Regions from separate parts of the Shewanella sp. 2_MG-2023 genome, predicted to be linked through region 3. Evidence: predicted binding sites of a transcription regulator. Region 3 holds the regulator's gene; each other region holds the start of a gene.
What was found. Region 3 encodes sigma-54, which starts transcription at its own class of promoters, with help from an activator protein. Its sites were predicted from a motif close to GTTGGCACGNNNNTNGNNT; they were not measured.
Positions count from the first base shown of each region.

Region 1: the regulator sigma-54 is predicted to act here: its motif matches at 1,486-1,504, upstream of Q4600_RS17595 (CmpA/NrtA family ABC transporter substrate-binding protein).
Region 2: the regulator sigma-54 is predicted to act here: its motif matches at 2,295-2,313, upstream of Q4600_RS14630 (flagellar hook-length control protein FliK).

Region 1 is NZ_JAUOSO010000019.1:95,079-99,368, reverse strand. It holds gene Q4600_RS17600 (sodium ion-translocating decarboxylase subunit beta) at 1-613, shown strand, start outside; gene Q4600_RS17595 (CmpA/NrtA family ABC transporter substrate-binding protein) at 1,629-2,927, shown strand; gene Q4600_RS17590 (ABC transporter permease) at 3,068-3,988, shown strand; gene Q4600_RS17585 (ABC transporter ATP-binding protein) at 4,005-4,290, shown strand, end outside.
Region 2 is NZ_JAUOSO010000014.1:74,045-78,334, reverse strand. It holds gene fliH (flagellar assembly protein FliH) at 1-432, shown strand, start outside; gene fliI (flagellar protein export ATPase FliI) at 401-1,738, shown strand; gene fliJ (flagellar export protein FliJ) at 1,738-2,184, shown strand; gene Q4600_RS14630 (flagellar hook-length control protein FliK) at 2,416-3,990, shown strand; gene fliL (flagellar basal body-associated protein FliL) at 4,089-4,290, shown strand, end outside.
Region 3 is NZ_JAUOSO010000023.1:55,460-59,749, reverse strand. It holds gene rapZ (RNase adapter RapZ) at 1-382, opposite strand, end outside; gene ptsN (PTS IIA-like nitrogen regulatory protein PtsN) at 379-822, opposite strand; gene hpf (ribosome hibernation promoting factor) at 825-1,112, opposite strand; gene Q4600_RS19090 (RNA polymerase factor sigma-54) at 1,137-2,621, opposite strand; gene lptB (LPS export ABC transporter ATP-binding protein) at 2,803-3,534, opposite strand; partial or broken gene lptA (lipopolysaccharide transport periplasmic protein LptA) at 3,807-4,290, opposite strand, start outside.

The sequences.
Region 1 (4,290 bases), on a different contig from region 3:
ATATATGGCTTTAGTACCATTAATTCAGCCACCGATTATGCGTCTATTAACCAGCGAATCAGAGCGTACCATTAAGATGGAACAGCTTCGTGAAGTCAGTAAGAAAGAAAAAATCATCTTCCCACTGATGGTGGTCGGTATGACAATTCTGTTCTTACCAGCAGCAACACCGCTAGTAGGTATGTTTTGTTTAGGTAACTTAATGCGTGAATGTGGCGTGGTTGATAGACTTTCAAGCACTGCGCAGAATGAGTTAATTAACGTTGTGACGATTTTCCTTGGTTTAGCAGTGGGCTCAAAGCTGCAAGCTGAAGAATTCCTGCGCATCGAAACTTTAGGCATTTTAGTCTTAGGCGCTGTTGCTTTCAGTATTGGTACTGCAGCAGGTGTGATGATGGCTAAATTGATGTCTAAGTTATCTGGCGGCAAGATAAACCCATTAATTGGTGCAGCGGGCGTATCTGCAGTTCCTATGGCAGCGCGTGTTGTAAACAAGGTAGGTCTTGAGGCTAATCAGCAAAACTTCTTACTGATGCACGCTATGGGGCCTAACGTTGCTGGTGTTCTAGGTAGCGCTGTAGCTGCGGGTGTATTACTTGCAGTATTAGGCTAATCGTTATCAAATGTAGCGACAAGTAAACGCGAGTCATCGAATGAAGCCACTGACTAACAGTGGCTTTTTTATTGGCTTAAAATTGTTATTGCACTGATGCATGCCATTTAAGGTGTTAGACCATCCTATCCTGCTCAAATCTATTCCACCTCGTTTCAACAAACTAAGTCTCATTAAGCCTAGTCTCAACAAACTAAGTCTCATTAAACTAAGTCTCAACAAACTAAGTCTCATTAAACTAAGTCTCAACAAACTAAGTCTCATTAAATCTAATCTCAACAAGCTAAGTCTCATTAAACCTACTCCCAACAAACTAAGTCTCATTAAACCTACTCTCAACAAGCTAAGTCTCATTAAACCTAGTCTCATTAAACCTAGTCTCATTAAACTAAGTCTCAACAAACTAAGTCTCAACAAACTAAGTCTCATTAAACTAAGTCTCAACAAACTAAGTCTCAACAAACTAAGTATCATTAAACCTAGTCTCATTAAATCTAATCTCAGCAAACTAAGTCTCATTCAACCTCATCTCATTTATTCAAAAGTGATTTTTTCGTTTCAATAAAATGTTGCACCTCTTTAGGGGGATACTTTGCCGTTCAAGTACCCATTTAGGTGCGATTGAACTTATGTTGCACTGAATTGGTATCACCCTTTATGAGTACTACCAGTGCTTAATTTGTATACCTGTTTAAAAACAGAGACTTAAAAGGTTGGCACGGTTGCTGAATAGTATTTATCAACAATTCGAATTTTCAGTAGTGCTCATAAGTCGCATTTATCGTTGGTTATTTAATCGATTGTCTGTGTTGTGAGCCTTGAAAGAGATAAATTAATTTAAGCAAAGGCGCTTAATTATTCCTTAGGGAGTAGTTGGCGCCTTTTTTGTTTTCCCTATTTCAAACTTAGTTTTTGACTTAACTTTTTTAAATTTAACAAGGATAGAAAGATGAATTGGAAAAAAGCACTTAAACATACTCTATTGGCTGTGTCGTTTACGGCAGTCGCTCCTGCTATGGCAGAGGTAGGCTTTCCTGAAAAAGAAGAGTTAACGTTCGGTTTTATCAAATTAACCGATATGGCGCCGATTGCGATTGCTTATGAAAATGGTTACTTCGAAGAAGAAGGTTTATATGTGACCATCGAAGCACAAGCTAACTGGAAGGTGCTATTAGATGGTGTTATCGATGGACGTTTAGATGGTGCACATATGTTGGCAGGGCAACCGATAGCTGCCACGATTGGTTATGGCACTAAAGCTCACATCATCACGCCTTTTTCGATGGACTTAAATGGTAATGCGATTACGGTTTCAAATGATATTTGGAGCAAGATGAAACCCAATATTGCCAAAGATAGTGAAGGGAACCCCGTTCACCCTATTAAAGCTGATGCGTTAAAACCAGTGGTAGAGGAATACACTGAAGCGGGTAAGCCATTTAAAATGGGTATGGTATTTCCTGTCTCAACTCATAACTACGAATTACGTTATTGGTTAGCAGCAGGTGGTATCCACCCTGGTTACTACGCGCCTCATAGAGGTGATACTTCAGGTCAGTTAGATGCCCAAGCATTTTTATCAGTGACGCCACCACCACAGATGCCTTCAACCCTTGAAGCGGGCACGATTTATGGTTACTGCGTGGGTGAGCCATGGAACCAACAAGCCGTGTTTAAAGGTATTGGGGTGCCAGTGGTTACCGATTACGAGATCTGGAAAAATAACCCTGAGAAAGTCTTTGGTATAACAGCTGAATTTGCAGAAAAATACCCTAACACAACAATTCGATTAACCCGTGCTCTGATCAAAGCGGCGAAATGGTTAGATGATAACAACAATGCTAACCGTCCTGCTGCAGTTAAGATTTTGTCACAGTCAAACTATGTTGGTGCCGATTACGATGTGATTGCCAATAGCATGACAGGTACCTTTGAATACGAAAAAGGTGATAAGCGTTCAGTACCTGATTTCAATGTGTTCTTCCGCTACAACGCAACTTATCCATATTACTCTGATGCGATTTGGTATTTGACTCAAATGCGCCGTTGGGGACAAATCTCAGATGACAAGCCTGATGCTTGGTACAAAGATGTTGCTGCAAAAGTTTATCGTCCTGATATCTACGCTAAAGCTGCACAGTCTCTGATTGATGATAAGACAATCGAAGCTAAGCACTTCCCAGATTTTGCAACGGAAACGGGATTTAAAAAACCACAGCAGCACTTCATTGATGACATCGTTTATGACGGTAGTGCGCCTAATGATTATTTAAGCAAATTCGCTATTGGCTTAAAGCAGGGCGACAAACTCTAGATGATGTATTCGTAAGCAAGTTGAGTCATCAACTTGCTTACGTTTAGCGCGGAGTTAAGGAACACATTATGACAACCATTACACGCTTAACCGATCGATTAATGCTCGATAAAAGTAAATTGACCTCTTTAGTCTCTTGGATGGCTCAAGCCAGTAAAGCATTGCTACTGCCTGTCATTGGCATCACGGTTTTTTTAGTGATTTGGTCAATTGCTGCAAATAGCATTAATACCTCGTTAGGTAAATTCCCCGGTCCTGTTGCCGTGGCAGAACAGTTTGGGGCTTTATATCAAGAGCATAATGCTGAAAGGGTGAAAGCCGAGGCCTTTTATGAGCGTCAAGACAAGCGAAATGCTGCACGATTAGAAGTTGACCCTAGCTATGTTGTGAAAGTCAGAGCATACACAGGTAAAGAAACCTTTGTTGACCAGATTTCTACAAGTCTAGTGACAGTGATGTCAGGCTTTATCTTGGCTGCTGCTATTGCGATTCCAATGGGAATTTGGATGGGCTTGAGTCCAACGCTAAATGCAGCACTGAATCCGATAGTGCAAATTTTTAAGCCTGTATCGCCATTAGCCTGGTTACCTTTGGTGACAATGGTTGTCAGTGCGCTGTATGTATCGCCAGATCCTATGGTGTCTAAATCGTTTATTAATTCTTTACTCACGGTCACTTTATGTAGTTTGTGGCCAATGATGATTAATACTTCTCTTGGTGTAGCCAATATTGACTCTGATTTAGTGAACGTGAGTCGTGTACTGCGTTTATCTCCGTTGACCCATGTACAGAAAATTGTGTTACCGGCTTCGATTCCACTCATCTTTACAGGTATGCGCTTATCGCTTGGCGTTGCTTGGATGGTATTGATTGCGGCAGAAATGCTGGCACAAAACCCAGGGTTAGGTAAGTTCGTTTGGGATGAGTTTCAAAATGGTAGCTCAGAGTCATTGGCACGCATTATGGCTGCCGTGGTGGTTATTGGTCTAATTGGTTTTTTACTCGACCGAGGAGTGCTGGCGTTACAACGTTGGTTCTCGTGGGATAAAACCAAGTCATGAATGAGAGGAAAATCTAATGAGCACTTTTTTAGACATAAGTAACATTGATATGGATTTCCCTACACCTAAAGGGCCATTTAAAGCACTTAAGGAAGTGAACCTTAAAATCAATAAAGGCGAGTTCGTGTCACTGATTGGTCACTCAGGTTGCGGTAAGTCTACGGTACTGAACATTGTCGCGGGTTTATACCAAGCAACCAAAGGTGGCGTGATTTTAAATAGCACAGAAGTGGCAGAACCAGGGCCAGAACGTGCCGTTGTGTTTCAGAACCACTCATTGCTGCCTTGGTTAACCTCATATC
Region 2 (4,290 bases), on a different contig from region 3:
AGCATGCGTTCAAGCGTTGATTTGCGGGTAGAAGAGAGAATGCGTCAGGTATTGCAAGAGTTACACGAGCAAGCCTCTGGCATTCAAGCAAATGTGCAAACGATAAAAACTGAACATCCGCAATATACGACTGAAGTCGTGGATCACTTACCAGAAAGTCAATCTTCAAGCTTAACGACGGAAAACAGTCAAATTACTGAAGTGACTGATTCAAAAATCAGTGAGAATGATACAAGTCTGCAAGAAGCAACTCGTCATGAACCATTGATAGAAGAATCATCTATAAAAGATCAAAGTTTCCAAGTCGCAGATTCTTCAGTTGACCTTCATAACACAACAGCAATTGAAAATGGTGCAGACGAGCAATCCAAAATTTTAGAAACTGATGAGGTACGAGACAATGCAAAGCCGTCAACATCAGTTACTGAATAAACTCAAAAACCAAAGTCAAAAAGTCAGCCCACTTAGGCCGGTAGCCAGTGGGCAGTTAGTGCGTGTTGTGGGCTTAACATTAGAAGCTACAGGCTGTAGAGCACCTGTGGGCAGTTTATGCTCGATTGAAACTATGGCGGGTGAATTAGTTGCCGAAGTGGTTGGGTTCGATGACGAGCTGTTGTACTTAATGCCCGTTGATGAATTAAGAGGTGTACTACCTGGGGCAAGAGTGCGGCCATTAGGTGAGCAGTCAAGTTTGAATGTCGGACTGAGTTTGTTGGGCAGAGTGCTTGATGGCAGTGGTTTACCACTTGATGGCTTAGGGCCATTAAATACAGATCAACAAGCTTCTCGTCATGCACCGCCAATTAATCCACTTGCTAGACGTGCCATTTCTGAACCTTTAGATGTAGGGGTAAGGGCCATCAATGCCATGCTAACAGTGGGTAAGGGTCAGCGAATGGGCTTATTTGCTGGCTCTGGTGTGGGTAAAAGTGTGCTATTAGGCATGATGACTCGCGGGACAACTGCTGACATTATTGTTGTAGGGCTAGTGGGCGAGCGTGGTCGTGAGGTAAAAGAGTTTATTGAAGAGATCCTTGGTGAAGAAGGACGGGCTCGCTCCGTTGTCGTAGCCGCACCAGCTGACACTTCGCCATTAATGCGTCTTCGTGCTTGTGAAACATCCACTCGTATAGCTGAATACTTTCGTGACTTGGGGTACAACGTTTTATTATTGATGGATAGCTTAACCCGTTATGCTCAGGCGCAACGTGAAGTGGCGTTAGCTGTTGGAGAACCGCCAGCAACAAAAGGCTATCCGCCATCAGTATTTGCTAAATTACCAAGACTGGTTGAACGGGCTGGTAACGGAGGCCCTGGACAAGGTTCCATTACTGCTTTTTATACTGTACTGACAGAAGGTGATGATCAGCAAGATCCCATTGCAGATGCGTCAAGAGCGATTCTTGATGGTCACATTGTTTTATCTCGCACACTTGCTGATTCTGGTCATTACCCAGCTATTGATATTGAACAATCTATTAGTCGTGTTGCGCCAATGGTGATTGCGCCAGAACATTTAGAATCGATGCGTTTAGTTAAGCAAATGTATTCTACCTATCAGCAAAATCGCGACCTCATATCCATTGGAGCATATTCTCAAGGTAGTGATCCGCGAATAGACAATGCCATTAGGTTACAACCTGCGATGAATGCATTTTTAAGACAGGGCTTTAAAGATGTTATCTCGTTTAATGATAGCCAAACTATGGTGGGGCAAATCGCTGCCCAATGTAAATAATGCGCCGCGCTGATCCGCTGTTGACAGTATTAAAAATCAATAAAGAAGCTGAAGAGCAAGCTGCTTTGCAATTAAAGTCTGCCCAGCTTGAGCAGCAAAAATGCCAAGGCCAGCTAGATGCTCTGAATAACTATCGTCTTGAATACATGAAGCAAATGGGTGAAACCCAAGGCAAAACTTTAAGTGCCAGTGAATACCATTCATTTCATGAATTTATTAAGCAAGTCGATCAAGCGCTCATTCAACAAGTTAATGCAGTAAAAGAAACTGAAAAACAAACGGGTTATCGCCAAGTACATTGGCAAGAAAAGCAGCAAAAACGTAAAGCTGTGGAAATGTTACTCGAAAAAAATGCATTAAAAGCGCAAATAATTGCAAATAAACGTGAACAAAAAGCATCGGATGAATTTGCTATGCAACAATTCATCCGTAAAAAACCTCGCTAGAAATCTTCTTAAACTTAACGCTTAAACTTGACTCAAAACTTTCATTTTTCAGTCTGATAATTACCTTGCGATAAAAGAGTAAATAACCTTAAAAACCAATATTCTAATAAGCTGGCATTTTAATTGCTTATTTATAGAGTTAGTTAGTGAAGTGTCAGCTTTGTGACTGTTATCAGGATCCGATTGTTGTACCAATTGGTTCGTTATGAGTGATGTTGAGTGGAGTTTGTTATGCAACAAATGAGCAGTATTTTATTGGGGAATAGTGGCAAAACCACCAATTCGCAGGTTTCAGGAACCGTGCAACTCGATGATAAACAGTCTTTTTTATCTGTCTTTAATCAAGCATCACAAGTGGATGTAGATAAAACTAATCTCAGTCTAAATACTAATGAACAACCAGCGAGTATCGATGCTCCATCGGCAGAAGGTTCGGATGTTGACCTTATTTTTGCTCAAATAGATTTAGCTGAAAATTTCGATACTCAGGCAGATATTGAAAAAAGTGGCAAAGACTTGCCGCTTGAATCTGAGTTGTCAGAGTTAGCACTTTCTCAAGCCGATAGCGAATTAGTGTTAACTGAAGAAACTCAGCATTCAGTTGAAAAGGGTTTATTGGTTAATGAGCTCGCAGTCGATGTTTTTCCGGAAGAAGCAGAAATTGAAGAATTAGATAAAGAGTTAGATAAAGAGTTAGGTAACGAAATAAGTACCACTTCTTTTTTAAGTTCACTGAACACTGAACAACTAGATGCATTGACTCAATTTTCTTCGATGAGTGAACAAGATCTTACCGCCTTAAGTGTAGCTGAACTGAACAAACTAATTAATGGCTATAATCAACAAGTCAGCATCACTGATAACCAAGCCTTACCTTTGTTAATCGATGGAAAACTCAATAACCAGACAGCAACAATCCCTGTTACAGAGGCCAATGCTGATTTAATTACTGCTGAAAAAGCTAAACTTGCTAACTCAACATCTAATATCGCAAATAGTGTCCAAAGTGCTGCGAATGCCACTGATACAGCGAACAATATTGCCGCTTCAGCTCAGGTTGCCAATGCTGAGAAAGTTGTGGCTGATTCAAAAGTCATAGCTGATACGAATAAACTAGCTAAGAACGAGGATAAAGAAAGTGTCCCTGTGAATCTTAGTAAAGCCGAGATAAGTGTGGCATTAGATAAACCAACCTCCAAAGTAGCCTTTAATAATGCCATGGTTAATGCAGTAGCTAACTCAAGTCAATCAACACTTGCTGAACTAGGGCAAGAGAGTGAAACGATAGATGTAAAAGCACTACAAAATCAAAGCAGTTTTACACCACAGCACAAAAGTGATGTACCTCAATTTCAACTTTCGTTACGTCAAGGGGCTGAGTCCGTAGTGCAAATGCAGGATATGATTCAAAAATTTGCACCTGTAATGAAACAACAACTTATCACTATGGTTGGGCAAGGCGTTCAGCATGCTGAAATTCGTCTAGATCCAGCCGAGCTTGGGCACATGGTAGTAAAAGTTCAAGTTAACGGTGAGCAAACTCAAGTACAGTTCCAAGTAGCTCAATCTCAGACAAAAGACCTCATTGAGCAAGCGATTCCAAAATTGAGAGAAATGCTGGCTGAGGAAGGATTACAACTTGCAGACAGCCAAGTATCTCAAGATGGCGAAAGCCAGAAAAAATCCGAGTATGATGAACAAAACAGCAGTGGCGAGAATATGCTGGATGAAATTTCAGCACAAGAACTCGAGATTGCTACAAAACATGCAAAGAGTAGCAATTCAGCTATAGATTATTACGCCTAAGTCGGTAATCTATAGCCATTACGTTAATGCAGTCAAAGCCCTGTAATAATTGAGATGAGATTATTACCAATGTGGCAGCACATAAAATGGAATAAATGATGGCTGAAGAAGAATCTCTAGAGTTAACAACAGAAAACCAACCTAAAAGTAAGAAAAAGCTGATTATCTTTATTGCTATCGGTGTCGTCGTTATTGGTCTGATTGCAGGCGCAGCATTATTTTTTCTAGGAGGCGAAGAGGAGTCAATTCCTGCAACTCCTGGTACTGCAACTTCAGCAGAAGCCGAAGTTGATGAATCTA
Region 3 (4,290 bases):
TAGCGATAGGCTCGAGTAAACGGCCTTCTAATTGAATCGCTTCTTGCAGTGAAATTTGGTTTTTTGACAGAGGGTGTAAACGGCGGGTTTCACTGTAGCGCTTTAACAGCACTTTATCATTAGAATTTAAAAATAAACTAATGATGGTCGTATCGTCAGAAAGCAAGGCTATCTGCTCTTCTAGCACTTTGCCTTGCTCTTCAATATTACGAACGTCGACGCTAATCGCGACAAGGTCGTTATTGCCTTTGAGCTGTTCAAGTAAACTACCAATAAGTGGTAAAGGTAGGTTATCAACACAGTAATAACCTAAATCTTCTAATACCCTTAGTGCTACTGATTTACCTGAGCCTGATCGTCCTGATACGATGACAAGTTTCATGCAGTTATAACCTGATAAAGTTCTGTAGCGTCATGACTCTTTCGAAGTCGCTTAAGGATTAATTTATCGCTCAGTTTTTCAGCCATACTCGACAGCGTACTTAAATGCTGTTGGCATTGATCAGAAGGAACTAACAGCGCAAATAATATATCCACGGGTTTCTTGTCGATAGCATCAAACTCAATGCCTTCTTCACACTTGATCAAAATTGCTATCGGTTCTTCGATATCAGTTAATCGACCATGAGGAATCGCAATGCCATTTCCTATACCTGTACTACCCATTTTTTCACGTGCTATTAAACTTTCAAAAATAGCCTGTGAAGATAGGGTTGGGTACTGGGCAGCCATTAAATCGCTGATAAGTTCCAGTACTTTTTTCTTACTGCCCGGCGTGGCGCAGGTAGTGCACGCCGGCTGCAGAATGGTGCGAAGTTCCATCGTTAGTGTTTAATTAACTTCTCTTTGTGTTTAATTACCTGACGATCTAATTTGTCGATCAGGGCGTCAATTGCAACATACATATCAGCGTTCTGTGATACCGCAAAAACTTCACCTCCTTTGAGGTGTAATTTTGCCTCTGCAATTTGTTGCAGCTTTTGAACATTGAGCACAACGTGAACATTATTGATCTGTTCGAAGTGTCGTTCAAGCTTTGAAAACTTAGTTTGTACATACTCACGTAAAGATTGAGTAATTTCCACATGGTGCCCAGTCAGGTTAATTTGCATAGATCATCCTCCAATAACAAAGGCTTATAGGCTTTTGCGTTGGTTTGAGGGAGGGATGAGCATTGCTTCACGATATTTGGCGATCGTACGCCGAGCAACATTGATCCCTTGTTCTGCCAATAGCGTCGCCATTTTACTATCGCTAAGTGGCTTTTGCTGGTTTTCCGCTGCAACAAGCTTCTTTATAAAGGCACGAATTGCAGTAGAAGAACACTCTCCGCCATCATCAGTACTCACATGGCTTGAGAAGAAATATTTTAGTTCAAAAAGTCCCCTAGGGGTGTGCATATACTTTTGTGTCGTGACACGCGAAATGGTTGATTCATGCATTTCAACGGCTTCAGCAATGTCATTAAGTACCATTGGCTTCATTGCTTCTTCGCCAAACTCAAAAAAGCCTTGTTGAAATTGCACAATACAATTAGCCACTTTTAATAAGGTTTCATTGCGGCTTTCAATACTTTTGATAAACCATTTCGCTTCTTGCAAATGACCACGGATAAATTGGCTGTCTGATTGGTTTGCTGAGCCTTTTGCCATTGCTGCATATTGCTGATTCACACCAATTTTTGGCATGTTATCTGGATTTAACTCAACGACCCAACGGCCACTCTTTTTAAACACTGTCACATCAGGAATGACATATTCATCTTTAATAGGAGTGATCTGTAACCCTGGACGTGGGTTAAGCGTTTGAATAAATTGAATCGCTTCGCGTAAATCATCTTCTTTAAGCTTGGTTTTACGCATTAATAATCTAAAGTCGCGGCCTGCAATTAAGTCTAGGTGTTCTGCAATCAGTAGCTTAACGTTATCGATACAAGGTATTTCATTAGGGTATTGGCCAAGCTGAATCATCAAGCATTCGCTTAAATCTCTTGCTGCAACGCCTACAGGATCAAAATGCTGTACTCGTTTGAGTACAGCTTCAACTTCATCGAGTTCAATATCTTCTAGGCCTAAAGCTTGCAATATGTCTTCAGTTGTTTGGGTTAAGTAACCACGTTCATCAACGGCATCGATAATCGCTGTAGCAATTACCAGATCGTTTTCAGAAAAAGGGGTGAGATTTTTTTGCCACTCTAAATGCTCATATAAGCCTTCTGTGGTTTCACCCTGAAAAGGCATATCGTCATCACGAGCCACTGCGCCAGAACCTGAACTTGGGGATGCTGTGTAAACTTCATCCCATGTGGTATCCATTGGTAATTCGTCAGGCATGGATTCTTTGGTCAACGATTCAGTGGTGTCTACGGTTGAGGTGTCTTTTTCAACAGTCACTTGGCTGTTATCACTAAAATCAGTATCGGTTTGCTGGGCGTTTTCTTTTACAGGTTCTTTTGCTTTAGCAAACTCATCTTCGAGCTCAAGGAGTGGATTTGAGTCAAGTGCTTGTTGAATTTCTTGCTGTAGCTCCAATGAGGAAAGTTGCAATAAGCGAATGGCTTGTTGCAACTGTGGGGTCATAGTCAGGTGTTGACCCATTTTAAGTTGGAGTGAGGCTTTCATTTACCGCTTATCCCTAATTGAGTTTCATCATCGCGACTAACAATTGTGTGGGTCTAGCACCTTTTTAAACTGCTTCTAGGCTTAAGCTTAACCTTGGCTTAAGTTCAGTCTAGAACATTGCACTAAAAAGTGGGACTGATACTGGTCGCGACATGCCATATTGTGCACTAAAGAATGCTAACTATAGCTTGAATTGCTCACCTAAGTATACTGACCTGACTTGCTGATTGTCTAAGATTTCAGCAGGCGTGCCTTCTGCAATTAAATCACCGTGGCTAACAATATACGCGCGCTCACATACATCAAGCGTTTCACGAACATTATGGTCGGTAATGAGTACTCCAAGTCCACGATTTTTTAATTGTTGAATAATTTTCTTGATATCTATCACAGAGATAGGATCGACACCGGCAAAAGGCTCATCTAGCAGAATGAACTTAGGATTTGCCGCTAATGCGCGTGCGATTTCAACACGTCGACGTTCACCACCCGATAATGCCATACCTTGGCTATCGCGAATGTGAGTAATATTAAACTCTTCTAATAAGTGCTCTAACTCTTCGATGCGCTGCTCAGTCGTTAAACTTTTGCGGGTTTGCAACACCGCCATAATATTATCGTGTACGGTTAACTTGCGAAAAATGCTGGCTTCTTGCGGTAAATAACCAATGCCTTTGCGTGCACGCAGGTGCATTGGATCTGCCGTGAGATCATCTGAATCAATTAATATGCGGCCTTTATCACTTTTAACTAAGCCAACGACCATATAAAAGGTGGTGGTTTTACCTGCACCATTTGGCCCTAATAGCCCAACAATTTGACCTGTTTTAACGGTAAGACTGACATTTTTGACCACTTGGCGACTTTTGTAGCTTTTAGCCAAGTTTTCAGCTGTTAAGGTAATTTGGGTCATTATTGAGTTTGCTCTAGCGCTGGTGTTTCAGGTAATGCATCTGAAGCTGGTTGCTCATCAATTGATGCAGGTTTAGCTATTGCAGGTGTTTCAGATTCAGTTGCTGCTGCCGAATCTAAACCATTTTCAGTGTTTTCGATAACGGCATCAGATTGATTTTCAATTAACTTCTCAACTGTTTCTTCAGGTGCTTGCTCTGTGACTTCTTCTGTTGAAACAGGCTCAGATGAGGCGCTATCTGGTTGCTCTGAAGTGTCTTTCGATTCATTTAAATCAGGATAGTTTTCAGGCTGGAAAATTGTGATGACTCGGTCTTTTCCGTCGCCAGTACTTTCAGCGATCAATTGCTGTTTTTCAATATTATAACTGATGAGGTTACCGGTAACTTGGCTACCTGCTTGATCAAGTTTAGCGTTACCTTTTAAGGTTAAAATACTGCTGGCTAGCTCATATCTGATTTCATTGGCACTGGCTGTACCAATACGACCATCATCTAACTCTTGCGAGAATGTAGCCGGATTACCGGTGGCAACCATGGTTTTTTGACCGCCAGACTCTTCACTAAATGCGCGCAATTCATCTGCATTAATGTTAATCGTGCCTTGGGTGACGTTAACAGGGCCAAAGAAAATAACTTGGTTATTTTTAATGTCTGCTTTTTGGCTCACAGCTGCGACTTTTAGCTCTTGTTGTAGATCGCCTTCTTTAGCGTTAACGCCAGTCATTCCAATTAGGCTTATTCCAACTAGGCTCAAC